DNA from 3 places in the Saccharopolyspora sp. SCSIO 74807 genome. Region 2 is predicted to be linked to each of the others. Evidence: riboswitches for the same ligand, from Rfam matches in the RefSeq annotation. Region 2 holds a riboswitch; each other region holds the start of a gene.
The links. A riboswitch is a leader RNA that binds a small molecule or an ion and turns the genes downstream of it on or off. The one in region 2 is predicted to bind cobalamin.
Positions count from the first base shown of each region.

Region 1: linked by a shared signal. The riboswitch ahead of metE (5-methyltetrahydropteroyltriglutamate--homocysteine S-methyltransferase) and the one ahead of V1457_RS01080 (magnesium chelatase subunit D family protein) in region 2 are both predicted to bind cobalamin.
Region 3: linked by a shared signal. The riboswitch ahead of V1457_RS30085 (ribonucleoside-diphosphate reductase subunit alpha) and the one ahead of V1457_RS01080 (magnesium chelatase subunit D family protein) in region 2 are both predicted to bind cobalamin.

Region 1 is NZ_CP146100.1:2,989,585-2,997,329, reverse strand. It holds gene ettA (energy-dependent translational throttle protein EttA) at 1-955, opposite strand, end outside; gene V1457_RS13845 (single-stranded DNA-binding protein) at 1,084-1,515, opposite strand; gene V1457_RS13840 (cytochrome c oxidase assembly protein) at 1,665-3,677, opposite strand; tRNA gene V1457_RS13835 (tRNA-Arg) at 3,977-4,050, opposite strand; cobalamin riboswitch at 4,434-4,598, shown strand; gene metE (5-methyltetrahydropteroyltriglutamate--homocysteine S-methyltransferase) at 4,738-7,026, shown strand; gene V1457_RS13825 (bifunctional 2-polyprenyl-6-hydroxyphenol methylase/3-demethylubiquinol 3-O-methyltransferase UbiG) at 7,216-7,745, shown strand, end outside.
Region 2 is NZ_CP146100.1:236,387-244,131, reverse strand. It holds gene V1457_RS01110 (YbhB/YbcL family Raf kinase inhibitor-like protein) at 1-383, opposite strand, end outside; gene V1457_RS01105 (helix-turn-helix transcriptional regulator) at 873-1,718, shown strand; gene V1457_RS01100 (serine protease) at 1,986-2,873, shown strand; gene V1457_RS01095 (LysE family translocator) at 2,968-3,591, opposite strand; gene V1457_RS01090 (serine protease) at 3,888-4,712, shown strand; gene V1457_RS01085 (GNAT family N-acetyltransferase) at 4,787-5,245, shown strand; cobalamin riboswitch at 5,316-5,443, shown strand; gene V1457_RS01080 (magnesium chelatase subunit D family protein) at 5,502-7,640, shown strand.
Region 3 is NZ_CP146100.1:6,582,014-6,589,758, forward strand. It holds gene V1457_RS30075 (hypothetical protein) at 1-70, opposite strand, end outside; gene V1457_RS30080 (bifunctional UDP-sugar hydrolase/5'-nucleotidase) at 75-1,763, opposite strand; cobalamin riboswitch at 2,164-2,392, shown strand; gene V1457_RS30085 (ribonucleoside-diphosphate reductase subunit alpha) at 2,513-5,029, shown strand; gene V1457_RS30090 (ribonucleotide-diphosphate reductase subunit beta) at 5,071-6,141, shown strand; gene V1457_RS30095 (ABC transporter substrate-binding protein) at 6,193-7,188, opposite strand; gene V1457_RS30100 (siderophore-interacting protein) at 7,252-7,745, shown strand, end outside.

The sequences.
Region 1 (7,745 bases), 2.8 Mb from region 2:
TGCCCAGCCGCGGCCCCGGCGGGATCTGGATCTCCTCGAAGTCGAGCTTGCGGGTCTTCTCCGCCTCGGCGGCCATCTCTTCGTAGCGCTCCAGCCGGGAACGCGACTTGCTCTGGCGCGCCTTGGTGTTGGAGCGGACCCACTCCAGCTCGTCCTTGAGGCGCTTCTGCAGCTTCTGGTCGCGCTTGCCCTGCACGGCCAGCCGCTCCTGCTTCTTCTCCAGGTAAGTGGAGTAGTTGCCCTCGTACGGGTAAGTCCGGCCGCGGTCCAGCTCCAGGATCCAGCCGGCCACGTTGTCCAGGAAGTACCTGTCGTGCGTCACGGCCAGCACGGCGCCCTCGTAGTTCTGCAGGAACTGCTCCAGCCACAGCACGCTCTCGGCGTCGAGGTGGTTGGTGGGCTCGTCCAGCAGCAACAGGTCCGGCTTGCTCAGCAGCAGCTTGCACAACGCGACCCGGCGGCGCTCACCACCGGAGAGCTGGGTGACCGGGGCGTCCGGCGGCGGGCAGCGCAGCGCGTCCATCGCCTGCTCGAGGTGGGAGTCGATCTCCCAGGCGTCGGCGTGGTCCAGCTCTTCCTGGAGCCGGCCCATCTCCTCCATCAGCTCGTCGGTGTAGTCGGTGGCGAGCTGCTCGGCGATCGTGTTGAAGCGGTGCAGCTTCTGGATGATCTCGCCGACGCCTTCCTCGACGTTGCCGAGGACGGTCTTCTCCTCGTTCAGCGGCGGCTCCTGCTGCATGATGCCGACCGTGAAACCGGGCGAGAGGAACGCCTCACCGTTGTCCGGCTGCTCGAGTCCAGCCATGATCTTGAGCACGGTCGACTTGCCGGCGCCGTTGGGACCGACGACGCCGATCTTCGCACCGGGGTAGAACTGGAGGGTCGCTTCCTCGAGGATGACCTTGTCCCCGTGCGCCTTCCGCACCTTCTTCATGGTGTAAACGAACTCGGCCATACCCCAAATCGTAGATGCGGCCCGTGTCGTCTCGTGCACCGCCGTCGGTTGCCGCCCCGACAGCGGTGCACCGACTGCTCACGAACACCCCTGGCAACATCATCACCGCTGGTCAACCGGCTGCAAGATCAGCCGGGACGGGCCGCGGTGACCTTTCCCGCGTCGAATCCGCGCGAACCGCCGGTGCCGCCGACCGCCGCGGGCGCCGCCTCCGGCTCCGGAAAACGGTTGCTGCGCGCCAGATCCAGCCCCACCGCGTTCGCCTCGATCTCGACCGAGGTTCGCCATTGCCCGTGCAGCTCGTACTCCCGCGTGCGCAACCGGCCGGAGACGACCACCGGCGCGCTCTTCGCGACCACGCCGTCCACTCCGTCCGCCACCCGCCGCCAGCAGTTCACGGTGGCGACCAGCCGATCACCGTCCACCCACTGCTCGGTGGTCTTGTCGAAGCGCCGGGCACTGCTGCCCACCCGGAAGCTGACGACCTTGCTGCCGGACACCTCGCGGGTCCGCGGCTCGGTCAGCACCGTTCCCACGACCGCCACACCGGTTTCGAACATCACTACCGCCTCGCTGTCCCGTGCGGCGCCCGCCCCTCGGACGAAAGCGCCGGGCCGGATCTCGGCCTGAATCCAGCTTGCGGTGCGCCGATCACGCGCCGCCACCTCGATTTCACGATCTGTGGACGGACGCGGCTGTTGTGGACAACTCAGCGGCTGCCGGACGTGTCGCCCTCCGACAGGCGGCGCAGCATTTCGTTGTACGCCTTGAGGTCCGCGTCCCCGTCCGCATCGGCCTTGCGGTCGATCCGCCGTGCGGCCCGATCGTCCGCGCGCGACCACTGGATCAGCAGCGCCAGCATCACCACGACCAACGGCACTTCTCCGGACGCCCACGCGAGGCCCCCGCCGAGGTTCTGATCCGCCAGCAGGTCCGGCACCCAAGGCAGCGCCAGCCCGCGGTAGAAGTCCGAGCCGATCACCGTCTTGGACATCATCAGCGTGATGCCGAAGAACGCGTGGAACGGCATCGAAGCGAACACCAGCCCGACCTTCACCAGCGGCGGCAGCTGCCGCGGCGCCGGATCGATGCCGATCACCGGCCAGTAGAAGACGTAGCCCACCAGCAGGAAGTGCGCGTTCATCGCCAGGTGCGCCCAATGCTCGTACAGCGCCGCGTCGAACAACCCGGAGAAGTACAGCGCCCAGAACGACCCCACGAACAGCGCCAACGCCACCAGCGGGTTGGTCAGCAGCCGCGTGAGCGGCGAATGCAGGAAGGCCAGCAACCACTCCCGCGGCCCCGGCGGCTGGTCCTTCGAGGCCGGCTTGAGCACCCGCAGCGCCAACGACGTCGGCCCGGCCAGCACCAGCAGCACCGGCGAGAGCATCGACAGCACCATGTGCTGTCCCATGTGGACGCTGAACATGGCGGGTGCGTACCGGCCGATGCCCGCCGAGGTGGCGATCAGGATCGACGCGCACCCGAGCAGCCACGCCGCGGTGCGCCCCACCGGCCACCGGTCGCCGCGCCGCCGCAGCTTGACCACGCCCCACACGTACAGCGCGGCCAACGCGATCGAGAACGTCCCGAAGACCAGGTCGAAGCGGAAGTCGAACAGCAGCCGCAGCACGGTCGGCGGTTCGATCGGGTACCCGACCAGCAGCTCCACCCGCGAGGGCAGCGGGCCGAGCTCCGCGGGCGGCGGCGTACGTCCGAGCGCGACGGCGACACCGATGGTCGCGAACATCGCGAGGACCTCGACCGCGCCCAGCCGCAGCAGCGCGTTGCGCCCGGCACCTTCCTCGATCCGCTTGACCGCGCGTTCCCGCTGGAAGTACGCGATGACACCGAGCAGCGCCAGGCACAGCACCTTGACCACGACCAACGCCCCGTAGGTGGTCGTGAACAACTGCTCCGGCGGCACCCGCACGTAGGAGTTGAGCACGCCGGAGACCGCCATGACGATCCAGCACACCAGCGCGATCTTGGAGAACCGCCGCGCCACCAGTCCCGCGTGCGCGCCCTTGCGCGCCAGGTGCGCGAGCACGGCGATCAGCCCGCCGACCCAGATCGTCGCGGAGTACAGGTGGAACAGCAGGCTGTTCGTGGCGATGTCGTGCGCACCGCCGCTGGCGGAGTGCCCGGTGGCGATCAGCGGCAGCATCCCGGCCAGCGACAGCGCGAAAAGCGCGACCGTCCAGCCCCACGACAGCACGATCCGGCAGGCGACGGCGAGCACGAGCGCGATCACCGCGGTGATCAGCCATGACTTGGCCTCTTCCAACGCGTCCACGAGGCCGAACAGCACGGTGCTGTCGAGCACCTCGCTCACCGGACGTCCGGTGGCGTCCGCGGCGGTGAACGGCACCAGCAACACAGCGCCGACGCACCACAGCGCGGCCGCCCAGCCTGCTGCCCGCACCGCCGCGTAGCCGTCGGCCGTCAACGGCCCGGATCGCCGCGCCGGGATGCCGAACGAGGCCAGCAGCAGCGAACCGATGCACACCACCGCGCCGGATTCGGCCAGCACCCGCGCCACAGGCAGCCCGAACCTGGTGACCGCGCCGGGGTCCGGCAGGCCGTAGGCGGCGTAGGCGTCGCTCGCGGACAACGCGGTCAGCGCGATCGCCACCACCGCGGCCAGGAGTCCCGCCGTGCCGACCAGCACTCCCACCGCACTCGATCTGCGCCGTCCGGCCGGAACCGTCTCAGAAGCCACGCGCCGAGCCTAACGGACATGTCCTGACCTGCGGTTTTCGGGTGCCGACGCACGCGAACCGCGCAACTGAGCAGGACCGGCCGGATCAAGCGTCGGCAGCCACGATCAATCAGCACGAAACGTGATCAGGTTCGACACCGAAAGTGATCAATTTGTACACGTACGGACGCGGCGGAGTTGCGGAGAGTACGCGCCACGAAGTCGGCCCGAGAGGCGTTCGGCACCTCCGCGGAACGTGGGTTAAGGTACGCTCAATTGATCTTGAGATGCTGTGGTTCGAACTCTCGACCAGGGAAAAGCGCCCCCGGCAGGACTCGAACCTGCGACCTAAGGATTAGAAGTCCTTTGCTCTGTCCGACTGAGCTACGAGGGCCTGTTCACCACATTGCTGAGCTGCACGGAGCAGGGTAACGGGCAGCTCCGCCGACCGTGGGACCGACGCGGGCGGCGTTGCAGAGCCGGTATAGAACGGCAAGCCGATCGACAGATCCGCGATCTTCGACCCCGCCGCGCCCGCTCACCGCACGGTCGGCGACCCCGCTTCGCAGCCGTTCGGACGTGATCCGCGTCTCCGATCCGGTTTCTCCCGCGAATTGCGCGAGATCGGTCGAAATCCCAGGTCACCTATCGCGCTTTCCCATGCAGTGGACGCGATGTCGGAGTTCGCGGGCCTTGTCTTCCGAGCAGAACTGGGTAACCTCCGACGTGCTGGTGGTTCGCCCGCACCGGCCCGAGCAGGCACGCGGCGGGCGAGGCAAGAGGGAACCCGGTGCGAATCCGGGACTGCCCCGCAGCGGTGAGTGGGAACGAACGCCGTCACCGGTTCCGGCCGGTCACAGCACTGAGCACGCGCTCGGGAAGCCGACGGTCAGTAGGAAGACCCGGCACCCGCCGGAGGAACGCCCGCGAGTCCGAAGACCTGCCGCCGGTGCGTGCGCCGCGATGCGCACGCGAGCCCGAGGTCCCGTGGGAGGACCGGTGGAGGAACCGCACGCGGTGGCGTGTGCCGGTCCCGGCGCGACCTCGGCGAACCTGCCGTCGAGCTCGCGAGGAGAGAGCGTTGGCCAGCAAGATCGGCTCCACCGTACTCGGCTACCCCCGGATCGGCCCGAACCGGGAACTCAAGCGTGCGCTGGAGAACTACTGGAAGTCCCGGATCTCCGAGCCGGAACTGCGCGAAGTCGCACGCACCCTGCGCACCGACACCTGGCGATCGCTGCGCGACGCCGGGCTGGATTCGGTGCCCGGCAACACGTTCTCGTACTACGACCAGGTGCTCGACACCGCCGTCACGTTCGGCGCGGTCCCGCGCCGCTTCCGGGAGCTGGGCCTGAGCCCGCTGGACACCTACTTCGCGTTGGCACGCGGCGTGGAATCGACACCGCCGCTGGAGATGACGAAGTGGTTCGACACCAACTACCACTACCTGGTGCCGGAGATCGGCCCGGACACGGCGTTCGCGCTGTCCGACCAGACTCCCGTCGACCAGTACAACGAGGCGGCTGAACTCGGCGTGCAGACCCGTCCGGTGCTGGTCGGACCGCTGACGTTCCTGCTGCTGTCGAAGCCGGAGGAGGGCGCGCCGGAATCGTTCCGCCCGCTGGACCGGCTCGACGACCTGCTCACCGCGTACACCGAGCTGCTCGGTGAGCTGCACCGCGCCGGTGTGGAGTGGGTGCAGCTGGACGAGCCCGCGTTCGTCGCGGATCGCTCGCAGGCCGAGCTGGACGCGTTGCGCGCCGCCTACCGCAAGCTCGGCGAGCTGCGGGAGCGGCCGAAGATCTTCGTGTCCTCCTACTTCGGCGATCTCGGCGACGCGCTGGGCGTGCTCGCCGCCGCCGAGGTGGAGGCGCTGGGCGTCGACCTGATCGCCGGTTCCTCCACTGTGGACAAACTGCCCGCTGTCCAGGGGCTGCGGGACAAGACGCTGGTCGCCGGCCTGGTCGACGGCCGCAACATCTGGCGCACCGACCTGGACAAGGCGCTGACCACGGCGGCGACGCTGCTCGGCGTGGCCGGTTCGGTCGCGGTCAGCACGTCCTGCTCGCTGCTGCACTCGCCCTACGACGTCGAGGCGGAGACCGGCATCGACCCGCAGGTCAAGTCGTGGCTGGCGTTCGCGGCGCAGAAGGTCGACGAGGTCGTGGTGCTCGGCCGGGCACTGCACGAGGGCCGCGACGCGGTCGGCGAGCAGCTGATCGCCGCGCGCCAGGTGATCGCCGACCGGGCCAACGCCGACCGCGTGCGCAACAACCGGGTGCAGGCACGGCTGGACTCGCTCAAACCCGAGCACGCGCGCCGCGGCGCCTACGAGAACCGCCGTGCGGCGCAACAGAAATCGCTGCGGCTGCCACCGCTGCCGACCACCACGATCGGCTCGTTCCCGCAGACCACCGACGTCCGCAAGGCCCGTGCCGCGCTGCAGAAGGGCAACATCGACCAGGCCACCTACAAGCAGCGGATGCGCGACGAGATCGAGCGGGTCATCCGGCTGCAGGAGGAACTGGGCCTGGACGTGCTGGTGCACGGCGAGCCCGAGCGCAACGACATGGTGCAGTACTTCTCCGAGCACATGGAGGGATTCGTCAGCACGCAGAACGGCTGGGTGCAGTCCTACGGCTCCCGCTGCGTGCGCCCGCCGATCCTGTTCGGCGACGTGTCCCGGCCCGCGCCGATCACGGTGGACTGGGCGAAGTACGCCCAGCAGCTCACCGAGAAGCCGGTGAAGGGCATGCTGACCGGCCCGGTCACCATCCTCGCGTGGTCGTTCGTGCGCGACGACCAGCCGCTGGCCAAGACCGCCCGGCAGGTGGGGCTCGCGGTCCGGGACGAGGTCAAGGACTTGGAGAACGCCGGGATCCGGGCCATCCAGGTCGACGAGCCCGCGTTGCGCGAGCTGCTGCCGCTGCGGTCGGCGCAGCACGAGGAGTACCTGGACTGGGCGGTGGAGTCGTTCCGGCTGGCCACCTCCGGCATCTCGGATTCGACCCAGATCCACACGCACCTGTGCTACTCCGAGTTCGGTGACGTGATCAACGCGATCGTGGCCCTGGACGCGGATGTGACCAGCATCGAAGCGGCCCGTTCGCGGATGGAGGTGCTGGACGACCTCAACGAGGTCGGGTTCGGCCGCGGCGTCGGGCCCGGTGTCTACGACATCCACTCACCGCGCGTGCCGGAATCCGGCGAGGTCTCCGACCTGCTGCGGGCGGCGCTGTCGGCGGTGCCCGCCGAGCGGCTGTGGGTGAACCCGGACTGCGGGCTCAAGACCCGCGGCTACGCCGAGGTGGAGACGGCGTTGCAGAACGTGGTCAGCGCAACCGAAGCCGTGCGTCCGGCGTTGAGCTGATCCATCGCCGGTGGCGCGGGCGGTTTCCCTTCCCACCGCCGCCTCGCGTCCCCGGCGTTTCGGCGGGGGCACGCCCAGCGCCCGGGCGTGCCCCCGCTTTTCGCTCCGGGGCGAAGACTCGGATTCGCCTTGCGCGAACGAGTGCGTTCGGCAACACCACGGTCACATTCGGCTCGGTAGCTTGGGCCCGTGGCGGTTGATCAGTGGAACCACAACGTGCACTACTACCCGCTGGTGCTCGACGAAGTGCCCGAAGGCTGCGCGGAAGCGCTGGACGTCGGCTGCGGTGACGGCAGGCTCGCGCGCGAGCTGGCGGGACGCGCGCAGCGGGTCACCGGGATCGACCGCGACCCGGGCATGATCGGCGCGGCGCGGGAGCGCGCCGACTCCCCCGGGCTTTCCTTCGTGGAAGCCGATTTCCTGGAGTTCCACGACGAGTCCAGAGCCGCCGGGTACGACTTCATCAGCAGCGTCGCGGCGATCCACCACATGGAGTTCGCCGCGGCCGTCGGCAGCATGGTGCGGCTGCTCGCCCCCGGCGGTCGGCTCGTGATCGTGGGCCTCGCGCGCAACCGGACCCCGCTGGACTGGGCGGCCGCGCTCGCAGGTCTGCCCGCTCACCAAGTGCGCGCGCGGCGCCACGGCGGCTGCGGCGACGCACCGGGAATGCCGGTGCGGGACCCGGACATGAGCTGGGGCCAGGTGCGGCGGGCGGCCGA
Region 2 (7,745 bases):
GCGGCGCCCGCGTAGGCGCGCTCGCCCAGGTCGTTGGGCACCTGGAAGGAACCGGAAGGCACGCCGGAGCCGGTGCGCCCGCCCGCGCCCGCGGCCAGTTCGGTCACCGTCGGCGGCACGTCGACCAGCACCCAGTGCCAGAACCCGCCGGGGATCGGGGCGTCCGGGTCGAAGCAGGTGACCACGAAGCTCTTGGTGGCTTCCGGGAAGCCTTCCCAGCTCAGTTGCGGGGACACGTTGCCGCCGTCGGCGCCCATCCCGTCGTAGGCGTGGGTGAGCGCCATCTGCTCGTCCTCGGCCACGTCCTTGGAGGTGAGCGTGAACGCGGGGACCTCGGGCAGCAGCGAGTACGGGTCCGGGTCGACGGGGCGTTCCAGGCTCATCGGTCTCCTCCTCAGCCGATACGGGTGGCGGGCGGTTCTTGCGTTCGCCCGCGCGCAGCTTAGTAGGCGGCTGTCGGGCCTCTGCGCGGTCCTGCCGGGCACGGGTGAGGCTGCAAGAATCTGCAAGTCTTCACTTGATCGAGTTATTGTCGGCGCGCGCCGCCCTCGAGATCATGGGCGCAGCACGCCGGTCTTGGTCGACGCCGGAAATCTCCGGCCGCTCGCCGGATCCGCACCCGCCGGTCCCGAAGTGGTGGGAGGATCCGCAGCGGCGCCGAGAACGACCGGCACCGCACCGGATCGCGGCACGATCAGAGCGGGCAGGCCCGCCGATCTGGCCGCCCACGGTTTCGGGGAGATGCCCGTGGCAGGTGCGACCGGGGCGGACCAGCACTTCCGGCCGGCGTGCGCAGTTCTTGTCCGTGCTTGCGGGCGCCGAAGGTTCGGCGTCCTCGTCGGGGGATGTCGATGCTGGGGGAAACCGCAGCCATGCCGGGTAACCGTCACACGTCGGTCCGTTCACGCCAACTCGCCACCGAGCTGCGCAGATACCGCGAGCGCAGCGGCTTCAGCTGCACCGACGCGGGCGCCCGCCTCGGTGTTTCCGGCAGCAAGATCAGCCGGATCGAGACCGGTGCCAGCGGGGTCCAGCTCGCCGATGTGCAGGCGTTGCTGGGCTTGTACGAGGTGGCCGAGCAGGAGCGCACTGCGCTGGTTGAACTCGCCCGCAACGCGGGCCGCACCGCGTGGTGGCAGCGCCCTTCGGCCGCCCCGCAGAGCTGGCGGGAGTTCTTGAACTACGAGGGCAAAGCGGTCCGGATGCACAGCTTCGAGCCGCTGCTGGTGCCGGGCCTGCTGCAGACCGCGGAATACGCCCGCGCGGTGATCTCCGGAATGGCCCCGGAGCATTCCGAGGCCGAGCTGGACGACCTGGTAGCCACCCGGATGGCCCGCCAGATGATCCTCAGCCGCAGCCGGGCGCCGCTGTTCCACGCGGTCGTGGAGGAACACGCGCTGCGCCGCCCGATCGGCGGGCCGGGCGTGATGAAACGACAACTGCTGCACCTGCTGGTGATGATGGAGTCCGACCACGTCTGCCTGCGCGTGGTGCCGCGCCAGGTGGGGGCGTATCCGGGGCTGCACGGCTCGTTCCTGCTTTTCGAGTACGACGGCGAGCCGGACATCGTGTTCCAGGAGAACCACCACGCGTCGGTGTTCCTCGACTCGGACAGCGCGGTCAGCTGCTACCGCCAGCTCCTGCGCAACATCGTGCGAGCCGCGAACCCCCCGGACACCAGCGCCGAGCTGATCCGCGAGGTCCTGCACGAGCAGTGAGCGATCGCTGCGCGCGGGTGCCTCCGCGGTTGGGCTCCGGAAAGTCCACATAGGACTAATTCGTGCTGCTCCGATCGAGGAGTTCTCCCGCTATATCACCTGTTCAGGTAAAGACGATCGGCCGTTGTGGACTGTGACCGAGCCGTGATCCGCTTTGTCCGCGACACTGTCCGCGCACCGGGGCAGCGCCGGTTGACCACCGCGCCGCGATACCGGCTGATCCATGCAGGACGAGCGGGATGACAGGGCGATTCGGAGGACAGCGGGATGACAGGAATTCGCGGGAAGACCGGGACTTCGGGGCTGGCCGGAACTTCGGGGACGGCCGGGAAACCGACTTCCCGGTGGTGGTCGGCGGCCGGAGCGCTCGCCGCGGCGGCGTTCGCCACAGCGGCGATCAGCGCACCGGTCGCGGCGGCCCCGCAACAATCGGCCCCGCAACAGCAGGCCCCGCAGCAGCAACCGCCGCCCACCAGCAAGGTCGTCGGCGGCGAACCCGCCAGCACCGATGACTTCCCGTGGGTCGTCTACCTCACCGACGCCTCGGGCAACCAGTTCTGCGGGGGCACGCTGGCCGCGCCGGACAAGGTCGTCACCGCCGCGCACTGCGTCACCGGCGGGCCGCCCGAGATGACCGTCGTGGCCGGTCGCGACGACAAGCTCAGCAGCGACGGCGAGGAAGTCGACGTCCGCGGCACCTGGGTGCACCCGGATTACCAGCAGGCCACCAGCGGTTCGGACGTCGCGGTGCTGACCCTGGAACGGGACCTGCCGCAGACTCCGCTGCAGCTGGCGCGGCCGCAGGATTCCGGGCTCTACGAGCCGGGCCAGGAGGCCACGGTGCTCGGCTGGGGCAGCACGAGCGAAGGCGGCACCCCGTCCCGCACGCTGCGCCAGGCGACCCCGCCGATCACCACCGACCAGCAGTGCTCCGACGCCTACAACGGGCAGTACGACCCGGAGGCGATGGTCTGCGCCGGGCTGCCCGCGGGTGGCGTGGACAGCTGCCAGGGCGACTCGGGCGGGCCGCTGGTCGTCGACGACCGGCTGATCGGGATCGTGTCCTGGGGCAACGGTTGCGCCCGGCCCGGCCAACCGGGGGTTTACACCCGCGTGGCCAGCTACTACGACGAGGTGCAGGCGCAGTTGAGCTGATCCGGGTTCAGCCGGAGCAGGGCCGGGGCGCGCGCCGGGCGCCCCGGCCTTCGCATGTTCCGGGGCGGTGCCTGAGAAATCGGCCGGAAGCGGCTCAGCTCGCGACGAGGCCGACCGAGATGGTCAGGAACGCGGCTGCGCTGACCATGTCCAGCGAGCGCGCCACCCGCGGATGCCGCAGCCGGTCGGCGATGCGCGCGGCGGCCAGCACGACGGTGATCTCCCAGATCGCGGCCACCACCAGGAACACCGCGCCGAGCATGATCAGTTGCAGCGTCGGCGCGGTGGCGCCGCCCACGAACTGCGGCAGGAACGCGAGGCTGAACAGCAGCATCTTGGGGTTCGTGATGTTGCTCAGCAGCCCCTGCAGGTACGGCCGCCGCACCGGGGCGCCGCCGCCGAGTTCTTCGCCGCTTCGCTTCCGCGTCAGCCACAGCCCGCGCACGATCGTCGCCGCCAGGTAAACGAGGTACGCCGCGCCCGCCCATTTCAGCGTGGACAGCACCGCCGGGTTGCTCGTGATCAGCGCGCCGAGTCCGCAGATCACCAGCGCGACCTGCGCGATGCTGCCGCTGTGGATGCCGGCCAGCGCCCGCAGCCCGGCTCCGGTGCCCTGCCGCAGCGAGGTCCGCAGCAGCAGGAACGCGTCCACACCGGGCGTGAGCACTACTACTGCACTGGCGAGCAGGAACGCAGGCAGCGTCGTGAAGTCCAGCATGGCGGGTTCGCTCCTCCTACTCGGGCGCGCGAAGGCACGGCGGGCCGCGCGGCCGCCGGGCAAGATTCACCGGATCGTGGGTGATCTCGGGAGTCCGCATCGTCGCGGTCTCCGGATCAACGAAATGAGTGGCTGGATGAACGGTGGATGAAGAGCTTGATCGACGTTCTTTTTCCTGCCGATGACCATAGTAACGAAAAATTTTGCCGCCTGGATGTGAGTTCAGCCTCCTGACCTCTATGTGACCGGGCCGCTACGGTGTGCCGCCGTAGATCCCCGCGACCATGGAGGCCGACGTGTTCAACGGCAGCGCTCGCAAGTTCCGGCTCCCGCTGCGAAGGCTGTTCGCGGGGTGCTCCGCGGGAGCCGCTGCCGTGGCGCTGATGAGTCCGGTCGCGTCCGCCGAAACACCCGGCGGCGGCAAGGAACGCGTCGTCGGCGGGGAGGGCACCGGGATCGAGGCCGCGCCTTGGGCGGTCGCGCTGACCGACCCGGACGGCAACCAGTTCTGCGGCGGGACGCTGGTCGCCCCGGACAAGGTCGTCACCGCCGCGCACTGCACCTTCGACACCGCCACCGCGCAGCCGCGCGCCGTGGGAGAGCTGCGCGCGGTGACCGGGCGGGAAGATCTGCGCACCTCCGCCGGGACGGTTTCGGAAGTTCGCGAAGTCTGGGTGCACCCCGAGTTCCGGGACGTCGGCCACGGCCACGACGTCGCCGTGCTGACCCTGACCGCTCCGGCGCCGCAGCCGCCGCTGCCGATGGCCGGGGCCGGGGAAGTCGAGCCCTACCGGCCCGGAACTCCGGCCCGCGTCTACGGCTGGGGCCGCACCACCGAGTACGGGTCCACTTCGGACACACTGCGCTCCGCCGACGTGCCGATCAACAGCGACGAGCAGTGCCGCAACACCTACCCGGAATACGACGGCACGACCATGGTCTGCGCCGGACTCCCCGAAGGCGGCCGGGACGCGTGCACCGGCGACTCCGGTGGCCCGCTGGTCGCCGAAGGCAGGCTGGTGGGAGTCGTCTCCTACGGCGCGGGATGCGGGCGCCCCGGCGCCCCCGGCGTCTACGCCCGGATTTCCGGTGTCGCCGCCGAGATGGCCCCGCAGCTGTGACGACGACAGTGGCGTTTACTACTTCGCCGCAGGTGAATGCGGGTCGCGCGACCCGCGTGTGATATCCCGGAGTGGTGACGCTGCAACCGCTTGCCACCGCTGTGCAACGCGCCTACACGGCCGACCTCGACGCCGAGGACTTCTACAGACTGCTGCGCCTGCGGGTGGACGTGTTCGTGGTCGAGCAGCAATGCCCCTACGCCGAGCTCGACGGCCGCGACCTGGACAGCCGCACCCGGCACTTCTGGATCGACTCGGCCGACGGCTACGTGCTCGGCTACCTGCGGCTGCTGGAGGACGCCGGCGGCGGTTTCCGGATCGGCCGGGTGGCCACCGCGAAGAACGCCCGGGGGATGGGGCTCGGCGCGAAGTTGATGCGCGCGGCGCTCGCCGAGGTGCGCAGTTCGCCCGCGGTGCTCTCGGCGCAGACCCGGGTGCTGGAGTTCTACCGCCCGTTCGGCTTCGAGCCCTCCGGTGAGGAGTACCTCGAAGACGGCATCGCGCACATCGACATGTTGCGCTGCCCGGCGTGATCGCTGCCGCAGCGAGGTTCCTCGGCATCGGCTGATCTGCGACGATGCTCGCTGGTCCCAGCCGGGCAGGTCAGGAAGCCGGTGCGAGTCCGGCACGGTCGGCGCCACTGTGACCGGGGAGCGGGTCCCCTTCGCGAGCCACCGGGACGCCTGGGAAGGCCGGGGAAGTTCCGCGCGGATCCGGGAGTCAGGACACTGCCTCGCCCCGGCACAGCCGACATCGGGGCGTCCGAGACCCGAGGAAGGAACTCCTGGCATGACTGCTCCCGCGAGGGCGCGCTTCCCGTTCTCCGCCGTGGTCGGGCACGACGACCTGCGGCTGGCGCTGCTGCTCAACGCGGTGCACCCGCGCATCGGCGGCGTGCTGGTGCGCGGCGAGAAGGGCACCGCGAAGTCCACTGTGGTCCGTGCGCTGGCTGCGCTGCTGCCCGCGCTGGACGTGGTCCCGGACTGCCGGTTCGGCTGCTCCCCGCAGCAACCCGACCCGGAGTGCCCGGACGGCCCGCACGCGGCGACGGCCGCCGAGCAGCGGTCCGCCGAGCTGGTGGAACTGCCGGTCGGGGCCACCGAGGACCGGCTGGTGGGGTCGCTGGACTTGGAGAAGGCGCTGACCGAGGGAGTCCGGGCCTACCAACCGGGTCTGCTGGCCGCCGCGCACCGCGGAGTGCTCTACGTCGACGAGGTCAACCTGCTGCACGACCACCTGGTGGACCTGCTGCTGGACGCGGCGGCGATGGGGCGCGCGCACGTCGAGCGGGAAGGCGTGTCCATCACGCACGCCGCCTCGTTCCTGCTGGTCGGCACGATGAACCCGGAGGAAGGTGAGCTGCGTCCGCAGCTGCTGGACCGCTTCGGCCTCACCGTGCAGGTCTCGGCTTCGCGGGAGGTAGCCACGCGCACCGAGGTGGTGCGGCGGCGGCTCGAGTTCGAGGCCGACCCGGCGGGTTTCGCGCAGCAGTGGGCCGAGCAGGACGCCGAGCTGGCCGAGCGGATCGCGGCCGCCCGCGCCCGCGTCGAGTCGGTGGTGCTGCCGGATTCCGAGCTGCGCCGGATCTCCGCGCTGTGCGCGGCGTTCGACGTGGACGGGATGCGCGCGGACCTGGTGCTGGCCCGCACCGCTGTCGCGCACGCCGCTTGGCGCGGTGCGGACGCGGTCGAGGAGGTCGACGTCGAGGCGGGCTCCCGGCTGGCGCTGCCGCACCGGCGGCGCCGCGATCCGTTCGACGAGCCGGGTGTGGACGAGGAGCAGTTGCAGCAGGCGCTGTCCGATGCCGCGGAGCACGCCGAGGACTCGGGCGACGACTCCGGGGACGCTGGGGATTCGGGCGACGCTGGGGATTCGGGCGACGACGAACCGCCGGACGGACCGGACGACGGGCCGGGCGGCGGATCTCCGGACGGCGGTCCGGACGACGGCCCGGACGGTCCCGGTGGCGGACAAGCCCAGCAGCCGCCGGAGAGCGCTGCTGATCAGCAGAACGGGCAGCAGCAGGAGAAATCCGGCGGCAACGGCCCGGCGCCCGCGGGCAAGCCGCCCGCCGCGCCCGCTCCGGCCTTCCGCGCCCGACTGCTGGAAGTCCCCGGGGTCGGCGAAGGCGCGCCCGGCCGCCGTTCCCGCGCGCGCTCCCGCACCGGCCAGACCATCCGTTCCTCCACAGTGGACGGAAATGGCGTGCACCTGCCCGCCACGCTGACCGCCGCCGCCCCGCACCAGCTCGCGCGCGGGCGCAGCGGCCCGGGACTCGTGCTGCACCAGGAAGACGTCCGCCGGTCGGTGCGCGAAGGCCGCGAGGGCAACCTGGTGCTGTTCGCCGTGGACGCCTCCGGCTCGATGGCCGCCAGGGAGCGGATGTCCGCGGTCAGCGGCGCGGTGCTGTCCCTGCTGCGGGACGCCTACCAGCGGCGCGACAAAGTGGGCGTGGTGACGTTCCGCGCCGGTGCCGCGGAACTGGCGCTGCCGCCGACCTCGTCGGTGGAGATCGCCGCCTCCCGGATGCGCGATCTGCGCACCGGCGGCCGCACTCCGCTGGCCGACGGCCTGCTGAAAGTCCGCAAGGTGGTGCAGACCGAACGCACCCGGGACCCGCGCAGGCGCCCGCTGCTGGTGCTGCTCACCGACGGCAAGGCCACGATTCCGGCCGGTGAAGCGGCCGGCGGTGGGCGCTCCGGCGCGCAGCGCGCGGTGCGGGATTCGTTGCGTGCGGCCGGATTGCTGGCCGGGCTCGGAGTGGCTTCGGTGGTCGTCGACTGCGAGCAGGGCATGGTCCGGCTCGGCTTGGCCGGGCAGCTCGCCACCGCGCTCGGCGGGGCCTGCCTGCGGCTCGAGGAGCTCTCCGCGGACGCGGTCGCTGGAGTGGTGCGCGCGGCCCGCGACGGCGTGGCAAAGGCCGCCTGATTCCGATTCGGTCACAACACGCGCGGGCAGGTGTAGGAATATCCCGGCGAACTTGGTAAGGTGTTCTTCGTCCACCTGACCCCCAGGGGTGGACCACGAGGCGCC
Region 3 (7,745 bases), 340 kb from region 2:
CCGCCCCGCCGCGGGCGCGCTGCGCGAGTGCGGCGCGCGCACCGGCGACGGTTTCCTGCAGCGCGTCCACCGGCTCACCCGGTGGCGGTGATCCGGTCCGCAGGCGGCGGCACGATGCCCGGGTGCGCGCCGAGGTATCCCAGCAGCGCGTCCAGATCGACCGGGCCACCGGTCACGTCGGTGCCCTCGGTGAAGCCGCTGAAGCCGTCGCCGCCGCCCGCCAGGAAGTTGTTCACCGCGACGCGGTAGGTCGCGCCCGGATCAACGGGTTCGCCCGCGATGGCCAGATCGGACACCTTGGACCCGGCGGGCGCGGATTCCGAGTAGGCGTAGTGCAAAGTGGACGAAATCTGCAGCATCGTCGCGCCGTCGCCCTGCCACTGCTGCTCCAGCACGTTCTTCAACTGCGCGCCGGTGAGCGTCATGGTCTGCATGGTGTTGCCGAACGGCTGCACGGCGAACGCTTCGCCGTAGGTGATCACGCCGTCACCTTCGCCGTTCGCCGACGACCGGTGCGGCAGGTCGGCGCGGATTCCGCCGGGGTTGGTCAGCGCCACCTGCGCGCCGGTCCCCTTGGTGGCTTCCATCTGGGCGTCGGCGATGAGGTCGCCGAGCGTGGTTTCCCCGGACGGCGCGGGATCGCGGCTCAAGTCGCCGGTGGCGGTGCCCACTTCGCGGTTCGCGATCGGGGCGGCTTTGGTCTTGGCTTCGTCGACCAGCGCGGCGGTTTCCGGGTCGGGTGCGATGTCGCGGCTGACGATTTCGTTGCGCGCCTTGGTCTTGTCCCGCACGACGTCGCCGGTTCGGTGGTTGATGCTCAGGTCCATCGTGGACAGCAGACGCCCGTAGGAAGCGCCTTGCACGACCGGGCGCGGATCGCCGGCCGGGTCGTCGACGGTGCAGTTGTACTGCTGGTGGCTGTGCGCGGTGAACAGCGCGTCGACCTTCGGCGAGGCGGCCGCCGCGACGCGAGTGGCCGGTCCTTCCGGGGCCACCGCACAGGAATCCGGCCCGCCGCCTGCGGCTTCGTCGCCCTGGTGCATCAGCACGACCTGCGCTTTGACCCCGAGTCGGTCGAGCGCTTCGGCGGTGCGGTCGATGGCGGCGACCTCGTCGCCGAACTCCAGGCCCGCCACCGCGTCCGGGCTCACCGACTGCGGCAGGTCGTGCAGCGTCACGCCGATGATCCCGATGGGCACACCGCCGGAGCGCTGCACGCTGAACGGCAGCAGCGCGGGCCTACCGTCCGCAAAGGACACATTCGCACCCAGGGTCGGGAAATCGGCACCGTCGAAGGAATCCCGGAACGCGCAGCCGTCCTCGGGGTGGCACCCGCCGCGCTGCATCCGCTGCAGCTCGGGGTAGCCCTCGTCGAATTCGTGGTTGCCGACGACTTGGGCGCGCACGTCCTGCGAGTTGAGGAATTCGACGGTCGGTTCGTCGTGGAACAGCGCGGATTCCACCGGCGATGCGCCCACGCTGTCCCCGGCCGAGAGCACCAGCGAGTTCGGCACCTCCGCGCGCAGCCGGTCGATGTGCGCGGCGAGGTAGGCGGCACCGCCCGCCGGGACGCTCGTCCCGTCCGCCAGCTCGACCTCGCCGGATGATCCGGACGGCGCCGCGAGGTTGCCGTGCAGGTCGTTGAACGTGATCAACCGCACCTCGGTGTCGGCGGGCGCTGCCTGCGCGGGCAGCGCCGTTCCGAAGGTGACCAAGCACGCGGCGACCGCGACGGCGGCGCTGCGCACGCGACATGCGCGCATCCGATTGTCCTCCCACCCACCAGTGATCCACCGGACATTCTGCCGCCACCCCTCCCCCGAATCCACCCTCTCTTTTCGGAGTGAACGGCCTGTTCGTCCCACTAGATTGGTCGAGCGGTCCGTTCACTCCTCGCGAACCCGGCAGTTGCCGCGCGCCCGACACGCCCGCACATCCCCATTCCGAGCAGCTTCGATCCGGGTGAACGACCTGTTGGTCCGGCTAGATTGGTCGAGCGGTCCGTTCACTCGGAGATGTGCGGCGGATGGCCTGGCGTGTCCGGCAGGGTGCGGGCACCGCCAGGAGCAGGGTGCGGTGACCGCCGGGGCGGGCGGCCGGTCATCGGCGGCGGGCGGCGACACGCGGAGTCTTGGGGTGCGGGAGAGGACTCGGCCCAACATGTAGTGTGGCCGCGCTGATGGTCACCGGGGTGCCCGGTGGGACAACAGGGAACCCGGTGCGAATCCGGGACTGCCCCGCAGCGGTGAACGGGAACGACCGCCGTCACCACCTCCCCGGGTGGTGCAGCACTGGACGCCCGAGGCGTCCGGGAAGCGACGGCCAGTAGGTCCGGCGCGACGACGCCGGCTGCTCGTGAGTCCGAAGACCTGCCATCGGTGCGCGCACGAGGGGTGCGCGCTGTCCGGGACCTCGCGGGCGGGTCGCGCGGACGTGCGGTGCTGCGCGCCGCTGTCCCCGCGCGCTCGTCGACGGCCCCGGGCTGGTGTCCGAGCTTGCGAGGAGACAGCCAGTGACCCGATCACCCATCGCCCCAGCATCCACACAGCACGCAGCATCCGCGCAGGCGGCAGCACCCGCGCAGGCCCCGGAACGGACCGCCGCCGCGCCGCCCGACCTCGAAGTGACCGGCCCGGACGGCACCCGGCACCGGCTGGACTGGTCCCGGGTCAGCACCGTCGTGGAGCAAGCCTGCACGGGATTGTCCGATGTGGACTCCGCACGAGTGCTGCGCGAGGTCCGCCGCACGCTCTACGACGGGATGCGCGCGGCCGAACTGGCCGAGTCGCTCACCATGTCCGCCCGCACTCTGGTCGAGAGCGAACCGAACTATTCCCTGGTCACCGCACGCCTGCTGCTGGACGAGCTGCGCCGCGAGGCGCTCAGCGCGCTGCACGGCGCGCCCCGGCAGGCCGACCAGGTCCAGATGCGCGAGCACTACCCGTCCTACTTCGCCGCGTACGTCGGCCGCGGTGTCGAGCTGGGGCAGCTGGACCCCGAGCTGGCGCGCTTCGACCTGGACCGGCTCGGCGCGGCGCTGGACGCCGACCGGGACACCACGTTCGGTTTCCTGGGCCTGCGCACGCTTTACGACCGTTACCTGCTGCACGACGGCGGCGTCCGCTTCGAGCTGCCGCAGGCGTTCTTCATGCGCGTCGCGATGGGTCTGGCGCTGCAGGAAGACGATCGCGAGGCGCGCGCCATCGAGTTCTACGACCTGCTGTCGTCGTTCGACTTCATGTGCTCCACGCCGACGCTGTTCAACGCGGGAACCACCCGCCCGCAGCTGTCCTCCTGCTTCCTGACCACTGTGGACGATGACCTGCCGGGGATCTTCCACTCCGTGAGCAACAACGCGCTGCTGTCGAAGTACGCGGGCGGGCTGGGCAACGACTGGACCCCGGTGCGCGGAACCGGCGCGCACATCAGGGGGACCAACGGCAGCTCGCAGGGCGTCGTGCCGTTCCTGAAGATCGCCAACGACACGGCGGTAGCGGTCAACCAGGGCGGCAAGCGCAAGGGCGCCGTCTGCGCCTACCTGGAGACCTGGCACATCGACATCGAGGAATTCCTCGACCTGCGCAAGAACACCGGCGACGACCGCCGCCGCACGCACGACATGAACACCGCCAACTGGGTGCCGGACGAGTTCATGCGCCGCGTGCACGCCGACGGCACCTGGACGTTGTTCTCCCCGGACGAGGTCCCGGACCTGCACGACCTCTACGGCGCGGAGTTCGCGCAGCGCTACCGCCACTACGAGGCCGCCGCCGAGCGCGGCGAGCTGAAGGTCTTCCGGCAGGTCGGAGCCGTGGACCTGTGGCGGCGGATGCTGACGATGCTGTTCGAGACCGGGCACCCGTGGATCACCTTCAAGGACCCGTGCAACCTGCGCTCCCCGCAGCGGCACGCCGGCGTCGTGCACTCCTCCAACCTGTGCACCGAGATCACGCTCAACACCAGCTCGGACGAGGTCGCGGTGTGCAACCTCGGCTCGATCAACCTGGCCCGCCACGTCACCCCGGACGGCATCGACCACGAGCGGCTGCGCGGCACCACGCGCACGGCGGTGCGGATGCTGGACAACGTGATCGACGTGAACTTCTACACGATCCCGGAGGCGCGCAACTCGAACCTGCGGCACCGCCCGGTAGGGCTGGGGCTGATGGGCTTCTCGGACGCCCTGTTCGCCCAACGCATCCCGATGGCTTCGCAGCGGGCGGTGGAGTTCGCCGACCGCAGCATGGAGGAGATCAGCTTCCACGCCATCGCCGCCTCGAACGAGCTCGCCGTCGAGCGCGGTCGCTACGAGTCCTTCGACGGTTCCCTCTGGAGCCAGGGCGTGCTGCCGATCGACTCCCTGCGGCTGCTCGCGGAATCTCGCGGTGACGCCGATTTCGACCATTCGTCCACGATGGACTGGGACGCGTTGCGGGAACGCGTCCGCACCGGCGGGATGCGCAACTCCAACGTGATGGCCATCGCGCCGACGGCGACGATCTCGAACATCTGCGGCGTGGGCCAATCCATCGAACCGCTCTACCGCAACCTGTACGTCAAGTCCAACATGTCCGGCGACTTCACGGTGCTCAACGAGGACTTGGTGCGAGACCTGAAGACGGCCGGGTTGTGGGACGAGCAGATGGTGCGCGACCTGAAGTACTTCGACGGCGACCTCAGCCCCGTCGAACGCGTCCCCGCCGAATTGCGGGCGCTCTACGCCACCGCCTTCGAGATCGAGCCGCGCTGGCTGGTCTCGGCCGCCGCGCGCAGGCAGAAGTGGCTCGACCAGGCGCAATCGCTGAACCTCTACTTGGCCGAACCCAGCGGCCGCAAGCTCGACGAGCTCTACCGCAGCGCGTGGCGAGCGGGACTGAAGACCACCTACTACCTGCGGTCGGCCAGCGCCACGCACGTGGAGAAGAGCACCTTGCGAGGCACCGACGGCCGGCTCAACGCCGTCTCCCCCGCAGCCGCCGAAAGTCCACAGTGCTCAGTCGAAGACCCGGAATGCGAGGCGTGCCAGTAAGGCATCCGCACCCCTCACCGAGCTGAACTCCTGGAGTGAGCATGACCTCCCTGCGAACCGACACCACCGGCCTCGGCGAGATCGACCGCGCCGCAGGCCGCGTCGACGCCGACGACAAGTCGATGATCAACGCGCGCGCCGACGTCAACCAGCTGCTACCGATGAAATACGGCTGGGCGTGGGAGAAATACCTCGCCGGCTGCAACAACCACTGGATGCCGACCGAGGTGTCCATGCACGCCGACATCGCGCTGTGGCGCTCCCGCGACGGTCTCACCGACGACGAGCGGCTGATGCTCAAGCGCAACCTCGGCTTCTTCGCCACCGCCGAATCCTTGGTGGCCAACAACATCGTGCTCGCCGTGTACCGGCACATCACCAATCCGGAGTGCCGCCAATACCTGCTGCGCCAGGCCTTCGAGGAAGCGGTGCACACGCACACCTTCCAGTACATCTGCGAAAGCCTCGGCCTCGACGAGGGCGAGCTGTTCAACGCCTACCGCGAGATCCCGTCCATTTCGGACAAGGATGCCTGGGCGCTGCGCTACACCCAGCACTTGGAAGACCCGCAGTTCGCCACCGGCGGCCAGCAGCGCGATCAGGCGTTCCTGCGCGACCTGATCGCCTTCTACGTGATCTTCGAAGGCATGTGGTTCTACACCGGCTTCGCGCAGATCCTCGCGCTGGGCAGGCGGAACAAGATGGTCGGCATCGCCGAGCAGTACCAGTACATCCTGCGCGACGAGTCGATCCACCTGAACTTCGGCATCGACTGCATCAACCAGATCAAGCTGGAGAACCCGCAGTTGTGGGCACCCGAGTTCCAGGCAGAGGTGCGCGGGATGCTCACCGAGGCCTGCGAGCTGGAGGTCGCCTACGGCCGCGACACGATGCCGCGCGGCATCCTCGGCCTCAACGCCGAACTCTGCGAGCAGTACATGCATTTCATCACCAACCGCCGCTGCGTCCAATTGGGACTGGATCCGGTTTTCCCCGCGGCGGAGAACCCGTTCCCGTGGATGTCCGAGGCGATGGACCTCAAAAAGGAGAAGAACTTCTTCGAAACCCGAGTCACCGAGTACCAGTCCGGCGCCTCCCTGAGCTGGGACTGACGGGCTCCCTTCGAGCGCGACCCCGTCCCCGCACCGCAGGGGACGGGGCGCTCAACCCGGTGCGGCAGCTTCGAGCTGGTCGGCGAGTCCGGTCATGATGCCCGCATAGCTCGCGTAGCTGCACGGCGCGACCGCGTGCCATTCGACGAACCGGTCGTGCGCGGCGGCTTCCTGCGCGGCGAACACCGGATTGCGCTTCATCTCCGACGGCGGCAACGAAGCCGGTCTGGTGTCCCACATCAGCACATCCCCGCGGTAGGACCCGGCGTTCTCCCAGGACAACCGCTCGAAGTACCCGCCACCGCCGGTGTCCGGACGCGCGGGCGCCTGGATCGGCAGTCCGAGCTCCCGCACGTAGTAGTCCAGGTCGGGGTTGCGCGCTGGCACCACGACGAAGAATTCCTGCTTGGTGCCACCGATCGCGAGGATGCTGCGGTGCTGCTCCCGCATCCGCGCCCCGATCCTGCGCAACCGTTGCGCGGCCGCGTGAAATCGGGCCTCGTCCGCGCGCATCCGCTCCGAGTCCACATCGGACCCGAGCGCGCGGGCGAGTTCGCGGTAGGCCCCGATCGTCTCCGGCAGCGACCTGCCGGACTGCTCGATGCCGACGGTCGCCGCGATCGACCGCGCCTGCCGCTCCTGCTCGACGGTCAGGTGCCACAACCCCTCGAACTCCGCGTACTTGCCGCTGACCAGCAGGTCCGGCCGCAACGCCGCGGTGCGTTCCATGTCCAGCTCGCCGTATCCGGGTCCGGTGACATCGATGACCCGGCGCGGATCGATGCTGCCGGCCTCCGGCTCGGTGCTGCCGTCGTCGCGCACCAGCGGGCCGAAGGTGCCCACCACCGGCACGCCGAAGTCGTTCAGCGCGCCCGCCGCGGAGACCTGTGCGATGATCCGCCGCGGCACGGCGCCGCTGGTAGCCCGCACACCCCGGTCGTCCACGAAGGACCATCCGGGCGCGCTGCCGCCGTCCGGTGCGGAGCAACCCGCCAGCGCACCCAGGGACAGCCCCAGCCCGAGCACGCGCCGCCGACTCACCATCACGTCCTCCAACCGTTGAGGTTAGGCTAGCCTACGTAGGCCCCGATAGGCGAAGGGTTTCCGGCGATGGCCCGACGGCAGGACGTCCCCCGTCCGCAGTACGTGGTGTTCCAGGCGCGCGTGGCGCGCGTGCGACGACTCGGCCCGAGCTTCACCCGCATCACGTTCACCGGCGACGACCTGCACAGATTCGGCATCGGCGGACTCGACCAGCGGATCAAGCTGATGCTGCCGCAGCCCGGCCGCACCATCGCCGACCTGCCGGACGGACCGGACTGGTACCCGCGCTGGCAGGCGATGCCGGACGAGGTGCGCCCCACGCTGCGCACCTACACCGTGCGCGCGCACCGGCCGGAGGCCGCCGAGCTGGACATCGACTTCGTGCTGCACGGAGTCGACGCCGGCCACGGCGGACCGGCCTCGACCTGGGCGGCGACGGCCGCGCCGGGCGACGAGGCCGGCCTGCTCGGACCGGACCGGCCCGGCAGCGGACCCATGTGGGGCTGCGAATGGTCCCCGCCGCGCTCCGCCCATCGGCTGGTGCTCGCCGGGGACGAGAC